4 regions of the Methylobacterium sp. UNC300MFChir4.1 genome follow, and region 4 is predicted to be linked to each of the others. Evidence: riboswitches for the same ligand, from Rfam matches in the RefSeq annotation. Region 4 holds a riboswitch; each other region holds the start of a gene.
The links. A riboswitch is a leader RNA that binds a small molecule or an ion and turns the genes downstream of it on or off. The one in region 4 is predicted to bind cobalamin.
Positions count from the first base shown of each region.

Region 1 (4,103 bases), on a different contig from region 4:
CTCGCCGACCTTCATGTAGCGGCCCTCGAGATCGCGGACCTCGACCACCTTCCCGATGGTGGGGATCGACTGGAAGCCCTGCGGCCAGTTCGACGCGAAGTAGAAGACCTGCTCGACGTGGTCCGAGAGGTGGCAGATCCCCGGCCCGAAGGTCCCCAGCCCGAAGACGAGGTAGCGGCCGTTCACGAGCGCCGCGACGTCGGAGATCAGCGACTCGCTCTGGATCTCCACCGGCAATCCGCGCCGCTCCGCGTACGCCTCCACCTCGGCGATGACCGGGTTCAGCCTGTTCTCGAAGACGAGCTTGACCGAGCGGATCCGGCCCTCGGCCAGGAGCCGGCCGATGACCATCCGGTAGAACGCGAAGGGCGGCTGCGGATAGTGCGGATCGACCCAGGTGCTGAAGATGTCGCCCGACCGGATGTGGATCAGGAGCTGGTCGTCGGGCTTCACCGGGAAGCTCTTCGGCAGGCCGTTGAACAGCGGCCGGATCACGCTCTGCACGATCGCGCGCGAATCCGTCGGCCCCCGCAGCGCGGTCACGCGCTCGAACTGCGTCGGGTCGAAGTACAGGCCCGACAGGAAGTAGCCGTCCGCCGGCAGCGGCTCGTCCGGCGGGATGAAGGTGAGGCCGTCGCAGGTCAGCCGCTCGGTCAGGAAGATCACCTTGCTGCGGTCGACCTTGGGCACCTTGATGTATTTCAGGTTGAGCGCCTTCGCGATCGTCACCGCGATGATGTACTGGACGAGGCAGTTGCCGAAGGCGCCGTTCTCGAACAGCGACAGGCCGACCAGGGCATGGCTGGCGCGGTCGGGCGCCGACTGGAGCGCGTAGGTGACGTAGACGTTGGCGCCGGGCGTCTCGTTCAGGAGCGTCACGTCGAGGCCGAGCATCGCCCGCAGCGCGATCAGGTCGACCGCGGCCTCGTCGGCGCGGATGCCGATGCCGGCGATCCGGGCCGGTTCAGGCGCGGCGATCCGGACCGCGCGCGCCCAGGCCCGCTCGTCGGGGACGATCGCGGCGACGAGGGCGTCCGGGGTCGCGGTCCAGCCGGCAAGGTCCGGCTCGGCCCACGTCACGCCGTCCTGCGAGACCGCCACCGCGACGTCGCCAGGCTCCGCGGGAACCGCCCCCTCCCCCGGCCGCAGGGCGACGGAATGGATCGGGAAGCGGCCGCCGAGGTCGACCTCGAGCCACGTCGTTCCCGTGCCCGCATCGGAGACGATCCGCGGCTCACGGCCGGCCGCGAGATCGACGAGAACCGGGGTCGGATCGTCTGTCGGGGCCATCGGGTCTCCGAGAGTTCAGCGCCCGCGCCGGGGCCGGGCGGGTATCGGGTGCGGCGGTGCCCGCTCCGGGGCGCGGCCGTCAAGCCCGCCCCGATCGCGGGGCGGGCGCGGGAAACGGCCGCGATCCGGCGCCGCTCCGTTGTGTCCCGGCGGTCATGCGTCTACAACGGCCGGGCGACGGTGCCCCGGAGACGGGGTGAAAAGGGAATGCGGTGAGGGGTTTGAAGCCCCGATTCCGCGGCTGCCCCCGCAACTGTGAGCGGCGAGCGCCCGCCAAGCGCCACCGGAGCGATCCGGGAAGGCGGTGGGCGCGCCGAGCCGCGAGCCAGGAGACCTGCCGTCGCGACAGGATCCCGCAATGCCGCCGGTGGGGCGGCTGGAGACGCTTCTGATGACGACGCAAACCCTCGCCCCCATCGCCGCCGGCACCCGCGCGTCGGAGCGCCCGATCGCCGTCGCACTCGCGGCCGTGCTGGGCCTCGGCCTGCTGTTCATGGCGGGCTTCTCGCCGGCGATCGCGCTCCACAACGCGGCGCACGATTTCCGGCACACCCAGAACTTCCCCTGCCACTGACGTCCCCGGACCAGGGATGATCATCCGGCTCCTGTCGGCGGCCCTCGCCGCCGGCTTCTTCGCGGCTGCCATCGTGACGGGCCTCGAACTCACGCTGACCTCGCCGCTGATCGTCGCGGCCGAGCGCTACGAGCAGCAGGAGGCGCCGAACCGGGCTGCCAAGGCGCTCCCGATCAAGGCGTTCCCGATCGTGCTCGCCCATGCCGGGCACGACCACGCCGCGCCCGACGCCGCGCCGGAATGGCAGCCCGCGCCCGGCCTGCCGCGGATGGCCTTCACCGGGCTCGCGACACTCGTGGGCGGCGTCGGCTACGCGCTGCTGCTCGGCGCGGTGATGCTCGCCTGCAGCCGCGAACCCACGCCGCAGGTCGGCCTCGCCTTCGCGGTGGCCGCCTTCGCCAGCGTCGCGCTCGCGCCGGGTCTCGGCCTGCCGCCGGAACTGCCCGGCAGCGCGGCGGCCCCGCTCGCGACGCGGCAGGCGTGGTGGGTGATGACCGCCGCGGCGACCGGCATGGGGCTCTACCTGATCACGATTCGCCGCGCGCTGATCACGATCCTCGGGGGGCTCGTCCTGATCATCGCGCCGCACGTCGTCGGTGCCCCGCAGGCGCCCGAGGCCGCGTCCGAACTTCCGGCCGCGCTCGCCGCGCAATTCGCCGCGCGGTCGCTCGCCATCAGCTTCGTGTTCTGGATCCTGATCGGGCTGGGGCTCGGCTGGGCGTGGCAGGCCTTCGCCCGCGGCGCGGATCGGGGAGCGGCCCGTGCCTGAGACCGTTCTCTACGTCTGCACCACCTGCCGCCGGCCGGACGACGACCCCGACGGGCCCCGCGCCGGGGCCCGCCTGCTGGAGGCGCTTCGAGCGCGGAGCGGCGCCACGCCGGACCTGCGGGTCGAGGCGGTGGAGTGCCTTTCGGTCTGCAAGCGGCCCTGCACCGTGGCGGTCGCCGCGGCCGACCGCTGGACCTACGTCTACGGCGACATGGATCCGGCCGCCTCGGCCGAGATCATCCTCGGCGGGCTCGCGGCCTACGCGGCGACCCCGGACGGCATCGTGCCCTGGCGCGAGCGTCCGGAGGCGTTCCGCAAGGGCGTGATCGCCCGCATTCCCCCTTTCCCAGAACCCCGCCCGGTCCCCGCCGGCACCCTGGAGCCCGCGGAATGACCCTCGTGAACAAGATCCCCTGCACCATCGTCACCGGCTTCCTCGGGGCCGGCAAGACGACCCTCGTCCGCCACGTGGTCGAGAACGCCAAGGGGCGCCGCCTCGCGATCCTGGTGAACGAGTTCGGTGATATCGGCTTCGACAAGTCCTTCCTGGCCGCCTGCGGCGTCGAGGGCTGCACCGAGGACGCCATCGTCGAGCTGCCGAACGGCTGCATCTGCTGCACGGTCGCGGACGATTTCGTGCCGGCGCTGGAGACCCTTCTCGGCCGCGCCGAGCCGCCGGAGCACATCCTGATCGAGACCTCCGGCCTCGCCCTGCCGAAGCCGCTGGTCCAGGCGTTCCAGTGGCCGGCGATCCGCTCGCGGGTGACCGTCGACGGAGTGGTCGCGGTTGTCGACGGCCCGGCGGTGGCCTCGGGCGCCTTCGCGGAGGATCCGGAGGCCCTCGCGGCCCAGCGCGCCGCCGACCAGTCGGTCGACCACGACAACCCCCTGGAGGAGGTGTTCGAGGACCAGCTCCTCTGCGCCGACCTCGTGGTCGTCAACAAGGCCGACCTGATCGACGCCGCGACGCGGGCGCGGGTCCGCGCCGAGGTCGAGGGGCACCTGCCCCGCGCCGTGAAGGTGGTCGAGACCGAGAACGGCGCCATCGACCCGCGGGTGCTGCTCGGCCTCGGCGCGGCCGCCGAGGACGATCTCGACGCCCGCCCCTCGCATCACGGCGAGGGCGAGGACCATGACCACGACGATTTCGAGACCGTGGCGCTGCCGGTGCGCCCGGCGGTGACCGCGGGGGATCTCGCGGCCCGGGTCGAGGCGGCGGCCGAGGCCGCCGGCGTCCTGCGCATCAAGGGATTCGCCGAGGTCGCGGGCAAGCCGATGCGCCTCGTGGTGCAGGGTGTCGGCCGGCGCGTGACCCATCACTTCGACCGCCCCTGGCGGGCCGGGGAAGCCCGCGACGGGACGCTGGTGGTGATCGGCCTGAAGGGCTTCGACAAGGACGCCGTCGCTTCGGCCCTCGCGGGATGAGGCCGGTCGCGCACGCCCGCCCGGACTCGCTCTAGGGGTCGCCGC
Region 1 is NZ_FOCS01000001.1:665,133-669,235, reverse strand. Features, by position in the region: gene BMY19_RS03235 (discoidin domain-containing protein) at 1-1,290, opposite strand, end outside; cobalamin riboswitch at 1,452-1,647, shown strand; gene BMY19_RS03230 (CbtB domain-containing protein) at 1,682-1,864, shown strand; gene BMY19_RS03225 (CbtA family protein) at 1,881-2,633, shown strand; gene BMY19_RS03220 (DUF1636 domain-containing protein) at 2,626-3,027, shown strand; gene cobW (cobalamin biosynthesis protein CobW) at 3,024-4,058, shown strand.
Region 1: linked by a shared signal. The riboswitch ahead of BMY19_RS03230 (CbtB domain-containing protein) and the one ahead of BMY19_RS22570 (TonB-dependent receptor plug domain-containing protein) in region 4 are both predicted to bind cobalamin.

Region 2 (4,103 bases), on a different contig from region 4:
TCTCACGGCGCGGCGTGTCAACTCGATCGCGACGGCCTGGGCGCTGCGTCCCTGGTCGCGCATGATCGCTTCCAGCACCGGAGTGATGCCGGCGACGTAGCGCTGCGCGCGGGCCGATCCGGCACGACGCCCGGCATCGCCCCGGGTCGGACCGGGCGCGACGGAGATCGAACCCCGGGCACGCATCAGAACCGCCCGGCGATAGTGAGGCGTACGGCTGTCGGTTCGACAGGATGGAGGACGCGGTCGACAAGTCCCTCGGCCGGTTCCCCGGGCAGGCGGGAGACGTAGGCGTAGGTGATCTGGTCCGACTTGCTGTTCGTCAGGTTCAGCACGTCCAGCGAGACGCTCACGCCATTCTCGAAATTGTAGCCGACCCGACCGTTGAGTAGCGCGGTCGGACGCGAGCGGATCGAGTTGTCCTCGATCAGCGGGCGCGGCCCGAAATACCGGAAGCGGAGCGAGCCGAACCAGCCCAATGGCTGGCCGAAGGTTACGCCCGCCGAGGCGATGGTCGTCGGCGCTTCCGGCACCCGATTTCCGACGGGGTCGTAGTCCGAGAAGCGGGCGTTGGTGATCGTCAGGTCGCCCTCCAGCGACAGCCACGGTGTCACCGTGTAGCGGTTCGTCCATTCGACGCCGAAGCGGCGGGTCGGGCGGCTCGGCTCGGTGGTACCGGTGTCGCCCTGGAACAGGTTCTCCGACGCGAAATCGAGCCGGAACAGGGCCAGGCTCGTCTCCAGCCCGGCGATGGAGCGATTGCGCAGGCCGATCTCGTAGCCGGTGGATGGGACGAGGAAGGGCGAGCGGGTGGTGTTAAACAGCGACGAGGTCGGATCGACGGTGGCGGTCACGCCGCGCACGTCGTTCGAGTGGAAGCCGCCGCCGTAGTTCACGTAGAGCTCGGTGTCGAACCAGGGGCCCAGGACGAGGCCGAGCTTCGGGTTGACGATCCCATCCCGCGCCTTCCCGGAATTGGCTGGCGTGTCCGACACGACGCTCGCGTAGTAGCCATCGGCCCGGAAGCCGAGGCTGGTGCGCAGCCAGTCGGTCCAGCGCACGCGGTTGTCGAAGTAGAAGGCACCGCTCGTCTCCAGTACGCGGTCGTCGAGGATGCCCGAGCGGTACTGCCGGTTGGTGGTGTTGAACAGGCCGACGCGGATCGAGTCGGTGCGGGTCTGCACGCCGATCTCGTTCTCCATCGGAAGGCCGAACAGATCGCCCTGGAAGATGTGCAAGGCCTCGCCGCCGCCGATGATGCGCTGGTCGAGCTGGTGGAACTGGTCCCCGTTGACGGGATCGTTCAGAAAGTAGGTGAAGTCGTTGAACAGGTTGAGCTGCGAGCGGATCACGTAGGCCGAGGCCCTCGTGACCCCGGTATCGTCCGTCGCACTGAACCGGCCCGACAGGGAGAACCGGGAGGTGTCGCCGCCATCGGTCGGGTTGATGGTGCCGTAGCGGCTGATCAGCCCGGAGACGATGGCCCGCTCGGGAATCTGGTTGGTGGCGGTCCAGCGGGCAGCGTAGGCCATACCGGTGACGGAGAACCCGTCCAGCGCCGTGCCCTGGCTGTAGCGGGCGACCGTGCTGATCTTGCGCAGGGCATCCGGCACGGTCCAGGGCCCGTCGTAGACCTGCGCGTCGGCGGCGACGAGTAGGTTGCCTTCAGCGAACGGGGTCGAGGCGATTGATAGGGCGCGCTTGTAGCCGAACGAGCCGATTGAGGTGAGCGCGAGGTTCTTCTGCACACTGTCGAGGTAGTCGATACGCACCGAACCGGCGGAGGCGAAGTCGCCGTCGCGGACGAAGTACGGCCCCTTGTGGAACTCCACCGCGCCGACGAGTTCGGGGATGAGGAAGTTGATGTCGGCGTAGCCCTGTCCGTGGGCATGGGTGCGCATGTTGAGCGGCATGCCGTCGAGGAACAGGGCGATGTCGGTGCCGTGGTCGAGGTTGAAGCCGCGCAGGAAGAACTGGTTGGCTTTACCCTCGCCCGAGTGCTGCGTGACGATGAGCCCCGGGACGGCCTCCAGCACCTCGCCGGGGCGGGTCACGGGCCGGTTGTTGACCTGCGCCCCGGTCAGGATCCCGGAGCTGGCCGAGTCCACGCTGAGCAACGAGCCGCCGATGCCCGTGACACCGCCGACATATCCGGCGCTTGCGGCAGGCGCGGTTTGCGGCTTCGTGGCTACCGTTTCCGAGGTGACCGAGATCTCCTCCAACGTTGTCTCAGCGGTGGAAGTGGCCTGTGCAGGACGATCCTGCGCATGGGATGCGGTCGACAGCACGACGAGGCTGCAACCTGAAAGCGCGAGCATGGCGCGAAGAGAACGACGGGACACGTAAGCCTCGACGGCGGCAGTGGCACGTCACCGCGAATGAAGTCGCCGCGCTCGGCAGCAGCCCAGCGATTCGACACCCGTCAGGACACCCCGCCCAACGCGTTTCGCGTGTGACCACGGCTGACGGCAGGTCTCCTGGCTCGCGGGTCGTCGCCCTTGCACCGTCTTCCCGAATGACACGCATCCAGTGACGCGGTGGTGCTGGGCTCGCCGCTTACAGTTGCGGGGGCAGCCGTGGCTTCGGGACTAGCCCCTCACCACGTTCCCTTTTGATCCCCAAAGGGAACCGTCCGGCAAGGCTTAGCATTCGGGCGGCGCTCGCCGTCAAGGCGCAATCCTGCGTCTACGTTTGAACTCGTATTTTCATCCGGGTGGTGTGTCGGGTCGGATACGCCGCCGTGTCGCCACCCTTGACGGCGGACGATTGCCTGCCTCGGATCGTTCATGGCCTTCTGAACGATCGGTCTCGACACATCGATGTCCTTGAACCCCGAAGGGGGCTCTCGCCGCGGACACGGTCGGCCGTGGCCGAGGCAGATCAATAAGCCGCTTTGACAAACTCCATAGCTTCGCGCCATGCTTGGCTATCGTGGTTCCTCGAACCGGCTCGCCGGGTCGAGGCTAAGAGGGAATTCGGTGAGCCTGAAAAGGCGATGCCGGAGCTGCCCCCGCAACTGTAAGCGGTGAGTCTTTGTCGACAATGGTCACTGGCGCTCGCGCCGGGAAGGCCAGGCAGAGACGGTGATCCGTGAGCCAGGAGACCTGCCTCGATCGATGAACGTCTCTCGGGCGGGGTGTCCCGGTGGGTCGCTTGCAGCGGCTGCGTCGGGATGGCGTATCCGCACCGAGATGCAATGCGTCCGCCTGGCCTTCGCCCCAATCTGTCGGGGTTCGCCAGTGTCCGATCTTCGCTCTCACGATCCACTCTCTCCTGCCGGCGTACCTGAAGGTGCTCAGGCGCGCGGCGCAACGACTGTGAGTGTTCAGGCCGAAGCGGTCGGACAGAATCTTCGTGCGCAGGTGCAAGCCTACGCCACGCAGCGCAAGGACCAGGCCGCCAAAGCCGCTGCGGATGTCGCCACTGCGTTCAAGGTCACCAGTAAGAACCTCGACGGCTTCCCATGGATCAAAGCGAGTTGCGAGCGGGCCGCGCGCGACGTCGATGCGTTCGCTGACAGCCTCGCGCAGCAATCTGTCGGCGAGATCACGAATGCGATCGGTGCGGCTGTCCGCCGTCGGCCTGGCCTCGCTGCAGCGACAGCGGTTACAGCCGGTGCTGCGCTCTTCTATGTCGCCCGTCGTCCCGAACTGCGTGGACTGCTTCGTCGGCAGGTTGCGCCCCAGATCGATAGCAGCCCGACACCGGAGGCTTAGAGATTGGCCTGATGCCCCTCTGGCAACGCACGAGCCCCGATCCGGTCCGCCGGCCGGCCGGCTTACTCCTCGACAAGGCTGACAATGCGCACTCTCCGTGACGATCAGGAACCGGTCGATGCGCGTCGGCCCCGTTATCGCATCGGTGAGGCCAGGGGGGGGCGGCAGCTTCGACCCGAGCACGCCTCTACACGAACAGCCTTGAACCTATCTTGAAGGCGATCGTCGACCAAACCGGGTGGTCCGCGACCGAGATCGCAGGCGAGATGACCTGTCGCGGTCTGAGCAAGACCCGCGGCAGCCGGATCTGGACCTCTGCCGATGCCCACAAGCTCCTGCGTCGCCTCGACCAGGCGTCCGGACGACGAGAGGTCAAACCGAACAGTT
Region 2 is NZ_FOCS01000031.1:21,246-25,348, forward strand. Features, by position in the region: gene BMY19_RS26800 (TonB-dependent receptor) at 186-2,318, opposite strand; cobalamin riboswitch at 2,450-2,648, opposite strand; cobalamin riboswitch at 2,916-3,127, shown strand; gene BMY19_RS30645 (hypothetical protein) at 3,318-3,716, shown strand.
Region 2: linked by a shared signal. The riboswitch ahead of BMY19_RS26800 (TonB-dependent receptor) and the one ahead of BMY19_RS22570 (TonB-dependent receptor plug domain-containing protein) in region 4 are both predicted to bind cobalamin.

Region 3 (4,103 bases), on a different contig from region 4:
GGCTCCTCCTTGGCGAGGTAGGTCGAGACGCGTCCCTGCCGGACCCGCGGCACGCCCGCGGTGAGCGCCCAGTAGATCTTCCGCGCCGCCCGGGACCGGAAGCTCTTGGCCAGCGTCGCGGCGGCGAGCCGGGTCTTGGCGATGATCAGGCACCCGGCCGTGTCCTTGTCCAGCCGGTGGACGAGGCGCGGCTTCTGGCCGTCCGGACCCGTGAGGGCGGCGAGCAGGCCGTCCACGTGCCGGACCGTCCCCGAACCGCCCTGGACCGCGAGGCCGAAGGGCTTGTTGAGGATCATCATGTCGGCATCCTCGTAGAGGATCAGCGACCGGATGAAGGCGGCGTCGTCCTGCTCGCGGGCGGCGCTGCGCGGCCGCTCGGTGGGCTGGTCGAGGCGCAGCGGCGGCACGCGCACGCTCATGCCCGGCTCCAGCCGGTCGTTCGGCTTGGCGCGCTTGCCGTCGACCCGCAACTCGCCCTTGCGGACGATGGTCTGCACGCGGGTGAAGGGCAGGAGCGGGAAGCGGGCGGTGAGGAAGCGGTCGATCCGCATCCCGGCCTCGTCCGGCTCGACGGTCAGGGTCTGCACGCCGGAGGCGAGGGTCGCGGAGGCGGCGGCGCGCTGCTCGCGCCGGGTCGGACCGGGCGCGGGGGCAGAGGCGAGGGCTGGGGATGGGGCCGCCGAGCGCTTGGCCGGCGGCCGGCCGCCGGGCTTGCCCGCCGCGGCGTCGCGCGGTGCGGCGGCCTCGCGGCGCGGCTTCGGCGGCCGGGCCGGCGCCGGGGCCGCAGCGGCCTGCGCGCCCCAGGGATCGCGGGTGCCGGCATCCTCGCCGCGGTTGCGGGCCGCGCGCTCGGCGGCGTCGCGGGCGCTGGTGCGCGGGCCCGTGCGGGCGCGGCCGTCGGCCTGGGCCTTGCCGCCCCTGAACTTGCTGACGCTGGACTTGCCGGCCTGAGGCTTGCGCCCCGTCGGCCCGCCGCTTCTGGGAGGTCGTATCGTCATGCTTCCGCCGGCACCCGTCTCCGCGTCGGACGGAGCGTCCGGGCGCATGGGCCGCGGCGTCGCGGACGTCCGGACCGATGGGATTGCCCGGCTGTAGCATCGCCCGCGCCGACCGGCAAAGGCAGTGGGCCGGCCCGGTCCGTCAGGGCTCCGCGCGCCACGCGTCGCGGAGGCGGTCCTTCAGGCCGGCGGGGAAGAGGTCGGGACCGCCCGGCACGTCGAGCCCGTCCAGATCGCACCACCGCGCCACGCAGGCGGTGCCGGAATCCTCGTGGAAGACGAAGCGCTCCTGCCCGTCGAACCGCCCCGGCGGCAGGGCGACGGGGAACAGGAACAGCACCTCGTGCCCGACCTGCCCCTCGTGCGTGAAGATGTTCTCCATGACGCGGGGGCCGCCGAGCACCGAGACGGTGACGCCGAGCTCCTCCCGGAACTCCCGGATCAGGGCGTCCTCGACCCGCTCGCCGAACGCGACGCTGCCGCCGAGCGGCCGGACGCCTTTCAGCCGCCCGTCATCCGCGCGGACCTCGGCCACGAGCAGGCTGTTGCCGCGCCGGGGCAGGCCCAGCGCCTTCACGCGAATCTCCGCAGGGGGCCGCCAGACCGTCATCCCGCAGGGGCTAGCCCGTCGTCGGCGCGGTCGCAACGGACCGGCGCACTGCGCGCCGATCCACGGCAACAACCGGACACACGGTTGACGCCCGCCCCCGCTACGGCCAAGCTGTGCTCGACGGTTCCCCTCGGGGATCAAAAGGGAACGCGGTGAGGGGTTCGCCCCGAAGCCGCGGCTGCCCCCGCAACTGTAAGCGGCGAGCCCTTCACCACCACGTCACTGGGTCACCCCGGGAAGACGGTGCGAGGGCGGCGACCCGCGAGCCAGGAGACCTGCCGTCAGCCGTGGTCACACGCGAAACGCGCCGGGCGGGGTGTCCTGGCGGGTGTCGAGGCGCCGCCAGTCCCGAGGGGAGGCGGCCGCCGAGGCCTCGTTCGCGGTGACGTGCCACAGCAAGCGCGCCCGCGACGCCGTTCCCCATGCCCGTCTCCGCCGTCCCGAGCCCCTCGAGCCCTGTCGCAGGACGCCGCCGCGCGCCCGCGCAGAGAGAGGCTTTCGCACGGCGGGTGCATTGTAATGTTATTACAATGCCTGTAGGACGCGGGGGCCGGCGCGCGCCGCGCACGGACCGCTTTCCCCATGTCTCCATCGACCCATCGCTCCTGCCTCGGCGGGCGGGCCCCCCTCTGCGGCGTTCTCCTCGCGCTCCTCGCCAGTCCGGCCGCCGCCCAGGAGGCGGTCACGCTGGATGAGCTGTCGGTCGCGGGCGCGGGCGGCGACCCGGGCCGCCTGCCGCCGAACGGGCTCAACCTGCGCACGCGCGACCGGACCGCGAGCCGCCTCGGCCTGACGCCGCTGGAGACGCCCGCCAGCCTCGACATCGTGTCGGGCGAGACCGCGCGGCTGCGCGGCCAGGACACGATCGCCGAGGCCGTGACCCAGGACGCGACCGGCATCACCACCATCGCGGCGCCCGGCAACGGCAACGGCGCGTTCACGTCCCGCGGCTTCGCCGGACCGAACTCGATCCAGCAGCTCTACGACGGCACGCGCTTCTACGTCGGCGCCAACACCGTGACCTTCCCGTTCGACACGTGGAACGTCGAGCGGATCGAGGTGCTGCGCGGGCCGTCCTCGGTGCTCTACGGCGACGGCGCCATCGGCGGCGTCATCAACGTGGTGCCCAAGAGGCCGGTCTTCGTGCCGATCAACGCCGCCCGCGCGGTGATCGGCACCGACGGGGTCGCGCGGCTCGCCCTCGATTCCGGCGGCCCGCTGGGCCAGGCTGAGTACGGCGACACCTTCGCGTACCGCCTCAACGTCAGCAGCAACCGCGCCGACGGCTGGATGCGGCCGAAGGGCGATTTCCGCAACCTCGCGGTCTCCGCCGCCCTGCTGTTCCGGCCGAGCGCCGACCTCGCCTTCACCCTGAGCCACGATCTCGGCTACCAGGAGCCCGCCCGCTACTGGGGCACCCCGCTGGTCGAGGGACGGATCCCGGATCTCATCCGGTTCAACAACTACAACGTCCGCGACGCGAAGATCACCTGGGCCGACAACTGGACCCAGCTCAAGACCGAGTGGTCCCCCTCGGCCGACATCACGATCCGCAACACCGCCTACCGGCTGACCAGCCGGCGCCACTGGCTCGACGTCGAGCAGTACAGCTACAACCGCGGCACCGGGCTCGTGGACCGGGGCGACTACCTGGAGATCTACCACAGCCAGGAGCAGGTCGGAGACCGCCTCGACGCGACGGTCCGGGGCAGCCTGTTCGGGCTGCCGAACCAGTTCGTGGCCGGCTTCGACGTGAATCACATCGACTTCCGCCACACCAACAACTTCTATTTCGACGCTCCGACAACCAGCGTACCGCTCACCGGCTACGATCCGGGCCTGTTCCCGCAGAACGGCCGGGCGCGTCCAGCCTACGCGACGCAGACGAGCCAGGCCTCGGTCTTCGCCGAGGACCGGGTGATCCTGTCGGACAAGCTGTCGTTCCTCACCGGCGTGCGCCTCGACGTGCCGACGCTGAACCGCGAGGACCTGCAGACGGGATCGCGGTTCGAGAAGACCTACCGGGCGCTCGGCTACCGGTTCGGCCTCGTCTACAACCCGACGCCGGACAGCGCGCTCTACGCCCAGTACAGCTTCGCCACCGACCCGGTGAACAGCCTGATCACGCTGTCGCAGTCGCTGGCGGGCTTCAAGCTCGCGACCGGCGATCAGGTCGAGATCGGCGCCAAGGGTCTGGCCTTCGACGGCGCCCTCGAATGGACCGTCGCGGGCTACCGGATCGTCAAGGACAACCTGATCTCGGCGATCCCCGGCCAGCCGACGCTGTCCACGCAGGTGGGGAGCCAGTCCTCGCAGGGCTTCGAGCTGGCGCTCGGCTGGCGCTTCGCGCCGGGCTGGCGGCTCGACGGCAACCTCGCGCTCCTCCACGCGCAGTACGACCGGTTCGACCAGACGGTGAACGGCGCCACCGTCTCGTATGCCGGCAACCAGCCGATCGACGTGCCCGAGCGCGTGGCCAACCTCTGGCTGACCTG
Region 3 is NZ_FOCS01000015.1:54,475-58,577, forward strand. Features, by position in the region: gene BMY19_RS19620 (RluA family pseudouridine synthase) at 1-998, opposite strand, end outside; gene BMY19_RS19625 (NUDIX hydrolase) at 1,141-1,608, opposite strand; cobalamin riboswitch at 1,713-1,906, shown strand; gene BMY19_RS19630 (TonB-dependent receptor) at 2,191-4,103, shown strand, end outside.
Region 3: linked by a shared signal. The riboswitch ahead of BMY19_RS19630 (TonB-dependent receptor) and the one ahead of BMY19_RS22570 (TonB-dependent receptor plug domain-containing protein) in region 4 are both predicted to bind cobalamin.

Region 4 (4,103 bases):
TCGACACGCCGAGCAGCATCGGCGGGATCAGTGCGAGGCGGGCGGCGATGAAGCGGAGCATCGGCGTGGCGGTCATCGGGCTGCCGGCCGCATGGCAGCGAGGGGGATCTCGTTGATCGTCGCGCCGAAGCCGACGTCCGTTATCGAGGTACGATGAACCTCGATGGCCACGGCGTGAGAGATCGGCAGGTAGATTGCGGCCTCGTGCAGTGTGGTCAGCAGCTTGGCATAGAGCCGTCGGCGCTCGGTCTCGTCGGTCGTGGCGAGCACTTCCGCGATGGTCGCGTCGATGCCCGGCTTCTCCGGCAGCCCGACCTGCGCCTGATAGTCTGCGTGTGACGGGGTGCGCATCGAACTGATGAAAGAGGCGGGATCGTAGGGCGGCCCCCAGGTCTCGCCGAAGATCAGGCCAAAGCGGCCATCCTTCTGGCGGGCCAGGATCGAACTCTCCTCCTCGCCGATCAGCCGGACGTCGATGCCCACGCGGCTAAGATCGGACTGGAGAACCTCGGCAATCGCGCGCTGCTGGGCGTTGGTCCCGACGAAATCGACCTCGACGGCGAGGCGGCGTCCGTCCTTTGCACGCACGCCGTCGCGCCCGAGCGTCCAGCCGGCCGCGTCGAGCATGCGGGAGGCCGCGCCCCGGTCGAAGCCATAGGGCTTCAGCCCGACGTCGGCGTACGGCACGCGCGGCGCGAATAGGAAATCGGCTCGTGGCTCGATCCCGTCGAGCACCGTCCGGACCAGCGTATCCTTGTCGACGGCATGGTTGATGGCGAGGCGGACCGCCCGATCATCGGTCGGGAAGCGCGCGGAGTTCATCGCCAGTACCCGGGTCGCCAGTGGCGGCGAGACCGCTGCGGCGAAGTTCGAACCCATTTGCCGGAGCCGGACGAAGGCTTCTGAAGGAATCTGCCCGGCCGCGCCGTAGACGAGGTCGATCTCACCCGTCTGCAGGGCCATGACGCGGGTGTTGGGATCGGGGACGACCTTTACGACGAGCCGGTCGAAGATGGGTCTCCGGCCCCAGTAGCCCGGATTGCTCTCGAACGTGTCAAAGACACCGAGCTGGGTGTCGACGAGCCGCCACGGCCCCGTGCCGACCGGCCCCCTGATGCCGACGGCCGTCGTACCGCCGGGGCCCAGGGCGCTCGGAGACAGGAACCGGAAGGGCCGCGGCAGGGAGAGTTCGAGTAGCGTTGGGTAGTGCGGCGCCTTCAGGACGAGGCGGAACGCCAGAGGCCCGACAACTTCAGTGCGCTCGATCTGCTGGACGAGATCGAGCCACGCGTGCCGCTGGCGGTTTGCCAGGATCGCGTCGAAGTTCGCCTTGACCGCGGCCGCGTCGAAGGGCGTCCCATCGCTGAAGGTGACGCTGGGGCGCAGGGCGAAATCGTAGGTCCGCCCATCCTCGGAGATGGTCCACGAGGTCGCTAGCCAGGGCTCGACCGATCCATCTCCGCGGTACTTCACCAAAGGCTCGTAGACGCTCGCCTGCGCGAACATCTGGTTGGGCGCGTAGAGGTGCGGGTTCAGCGGTCCGACGTTCGAGGGCCACGAATAGGTGAGTTGCCCGGCTGCTGTCTGGAGCGGTCCGAGGAAGCTTGCCGCCATCGCGGCGACGGCGAGGGTCGCCAACTTGATCATGTATCGGCCGCGGTATGAGGATCGCTGCAGAACGTCATACACTGCCCAAGCTTGACCGTGAACCGCATCCTACAAGGCAATCACCTCGACCGAAGATCGGACGACCATTGCTGAGGTGTTCAGCGTGCCCAACCTCTCCTGTGCGAGCGCGGCAGCCGTTCGTCGCTTTGCGAGGGTGTGACTTCGAGACGGATTGGCGGAAATCCAACCTGTCTTGACATCGACCGACGCCTCAGACGCCACACATCTGAACAACGTGTTTCCGTGCGTTGACGGATGGACACACCGCAGCTTAGCTTGGTCGAGACGGTTCCCCTCGGGGATCAAAAGGGAACGCGGTGAAGTCAGGCCCGTGAGGGCTCGGCCGATGCCGCGGCTGCCCCCGCAACTGTAAGCGGCGAGTCCTTCATCACGACGTCACTGGGCGGCCTCGCCCGGGAAGACGATGAGAGGGCGGTGACCCGCGAGCCAGGAGACCTGCCGTCAGCCGTGGTCACACGCGGAGCTTGCCGGGCGGGGTGTCCTGGGAGGTGTCGCGGCGTCGTGGTTCCTTGGAGGACGCGACCGCCGAGGCCTCGTTCGCGGTGACGTGCCACAGCCGTCCCCCGAGGCCGCCCCGTGTCCTGTTCCGTCCCCTCCGCGCTCCGGCGCACGCTGGCGCCGTCCTGCGCGGCATCCGCGCTGCTCGTCTCCATTCCCGCCCTCGCGCAGCAGGTCGCCGCGCCCTTCGCCGATGCCCAGGGAGGCGCGCAGGCCGCAGTCGCCCTTTCCGAGATCTCGGTCTCAGCCACCGGCGTGCCGACGCCGATTGCCAGCACGGGATCGAGCGTGACCGTGCTCACCGACCGCCTGCTTCAGGAGCAGCAGCGCCGGACGGTGCCGGATGCCCTGCAGCAGGTGCCCGGCCTCAACGTCGTGCAGACCGGCGGCTCCGGCGGTCAGACCTCGGTCTTCATCCGCGGCACCAACTCGAACCACGTGAAGGTCCAGATCGACGGCATCGACGTCAACGACCCCTCGACCCCAAACCGCGCCTTCGATTTCAGCCAGTTGCAGACCTACGACCTTTCGCGGATCGAGGTGCTGCGCGGGCCGCAGAGCGGCCTCTACGGGGCCGACGCCATCGGCGGCGTCATCTCCGTCGTGACCAAGCGTGGCGAAGGACCGGCTCGGGCAACGGCGACGGTCGAGGGCGGCTCGTTCGGAACCTTCAACCAGTTCGGCAACATCTCGGGCTCGGAGGGGATCTTCGACTACTCGGTGTCGGTCGGCCACATCCGGCAATCCGCCGTTCAGGTCACCCCGTTCGAACTGCTGCCCCGCGGCGTGCCGCTGCGGACGGCCTTCACCGACATCAAGACGGTATCGACCAAGCTCGGGGCGCAACTCACCGACGAGTTCCGGCTCAACTACGTCCTGCGCTTCTCCGACAGCGCTTATCTCGACCAGGCTGACGGCGGCTTCCCATACGTGCTGCTTCCGTACCGAAACCTCAATGACCAACAGCAACTGATCATGAGGGGCGAGGCCGAGTGGACGCCGGTGCCGGGCTTCCACAACGTCTTCGGGGCGAACTACTCGAAGTTCGACCGCCTGTTCGCGGGCCCGCTGGATCCACTCGCGCCGCCGACGCCCACCACCTACCTCGGCGAGCGAACCCGGTTCGACTACCGCGGCGACTGGCAGGTCTCACCCGGCAACCTCGTGCTGTTTGGGGCCCAGCGCGAGGATGAGCGCTTCGAAACGACCGGCATCGACCGATCCAACGGCAACACCGCCGGCTTCGCCGAGCTACAGACGACGCCCTTCGCGGGAGCCGCGCTGGTCGCCAACATCCGCCACGACGCGAACGACCAGTTCGGCGGCGCGACCACCTACCGGGTGGCGCCGAGCTACATCGTGCCCGGCACCGGGACCCGCCTGAAGGGCAGCGTCGGCACGGGCTTCAAGCCGCCGACCCTGAGCCAACTCTATCAGGACTACCCGGGCTTCCGCTTCTTCGGGAACCCAAACCTGCGGCCGGAGGAGAGCTACGGCTTCGACGGGGGCTTCGAGCAGCCGCTGTTCGATGGGTTCATGACCGTGGGCGCGACCTACTATCAGACCGACTTCAAGAACCTGATCCAGACGGCCTACTATCCGACCTTTTCCACCAACGTGAACGTCGGCCGTGCGACCGCCTACGGCACCGAGAGCTTCGTCGCCCTGCGTTTCAATGAGTTCTGGAGCGGGCGGCTGGACTGGACCACCACGGTGACGAAGGACGAGATCGCCCACCAAGAGCTGCTGCGCCGGCCACGCAACAAGGTCAGTGCGACCGCAATCTGGAACCTGATGCCGGGCCTGACCATGACCGGCACGCTCATCGTGCTGGGGTCGTTCGTGGACGGAAACCGCGACTTCTCCGTGCCCCGCCTGAAAGCCCCCGGCTTCACGCTGGTGAACCTCTCGGTCAA
Region 4 is NZ_FOCS01000019.1:105,621-109,723, reverse strand. Features, by position in the region: gene nikB (nickel ABC transporter permease subunit NikB) at 1-61, opposite strand, end outside; gene nikA (nickel ABC transporter substrate-binding protein) at 73-1,614, opposite strand; cobalamin riboswitch at 1,938-2,147, shown strand; gene BMY19_RS22570 (TonB-dependent receptor plug domain-containing protein) at 2,266-4,103, shown strand, end outside.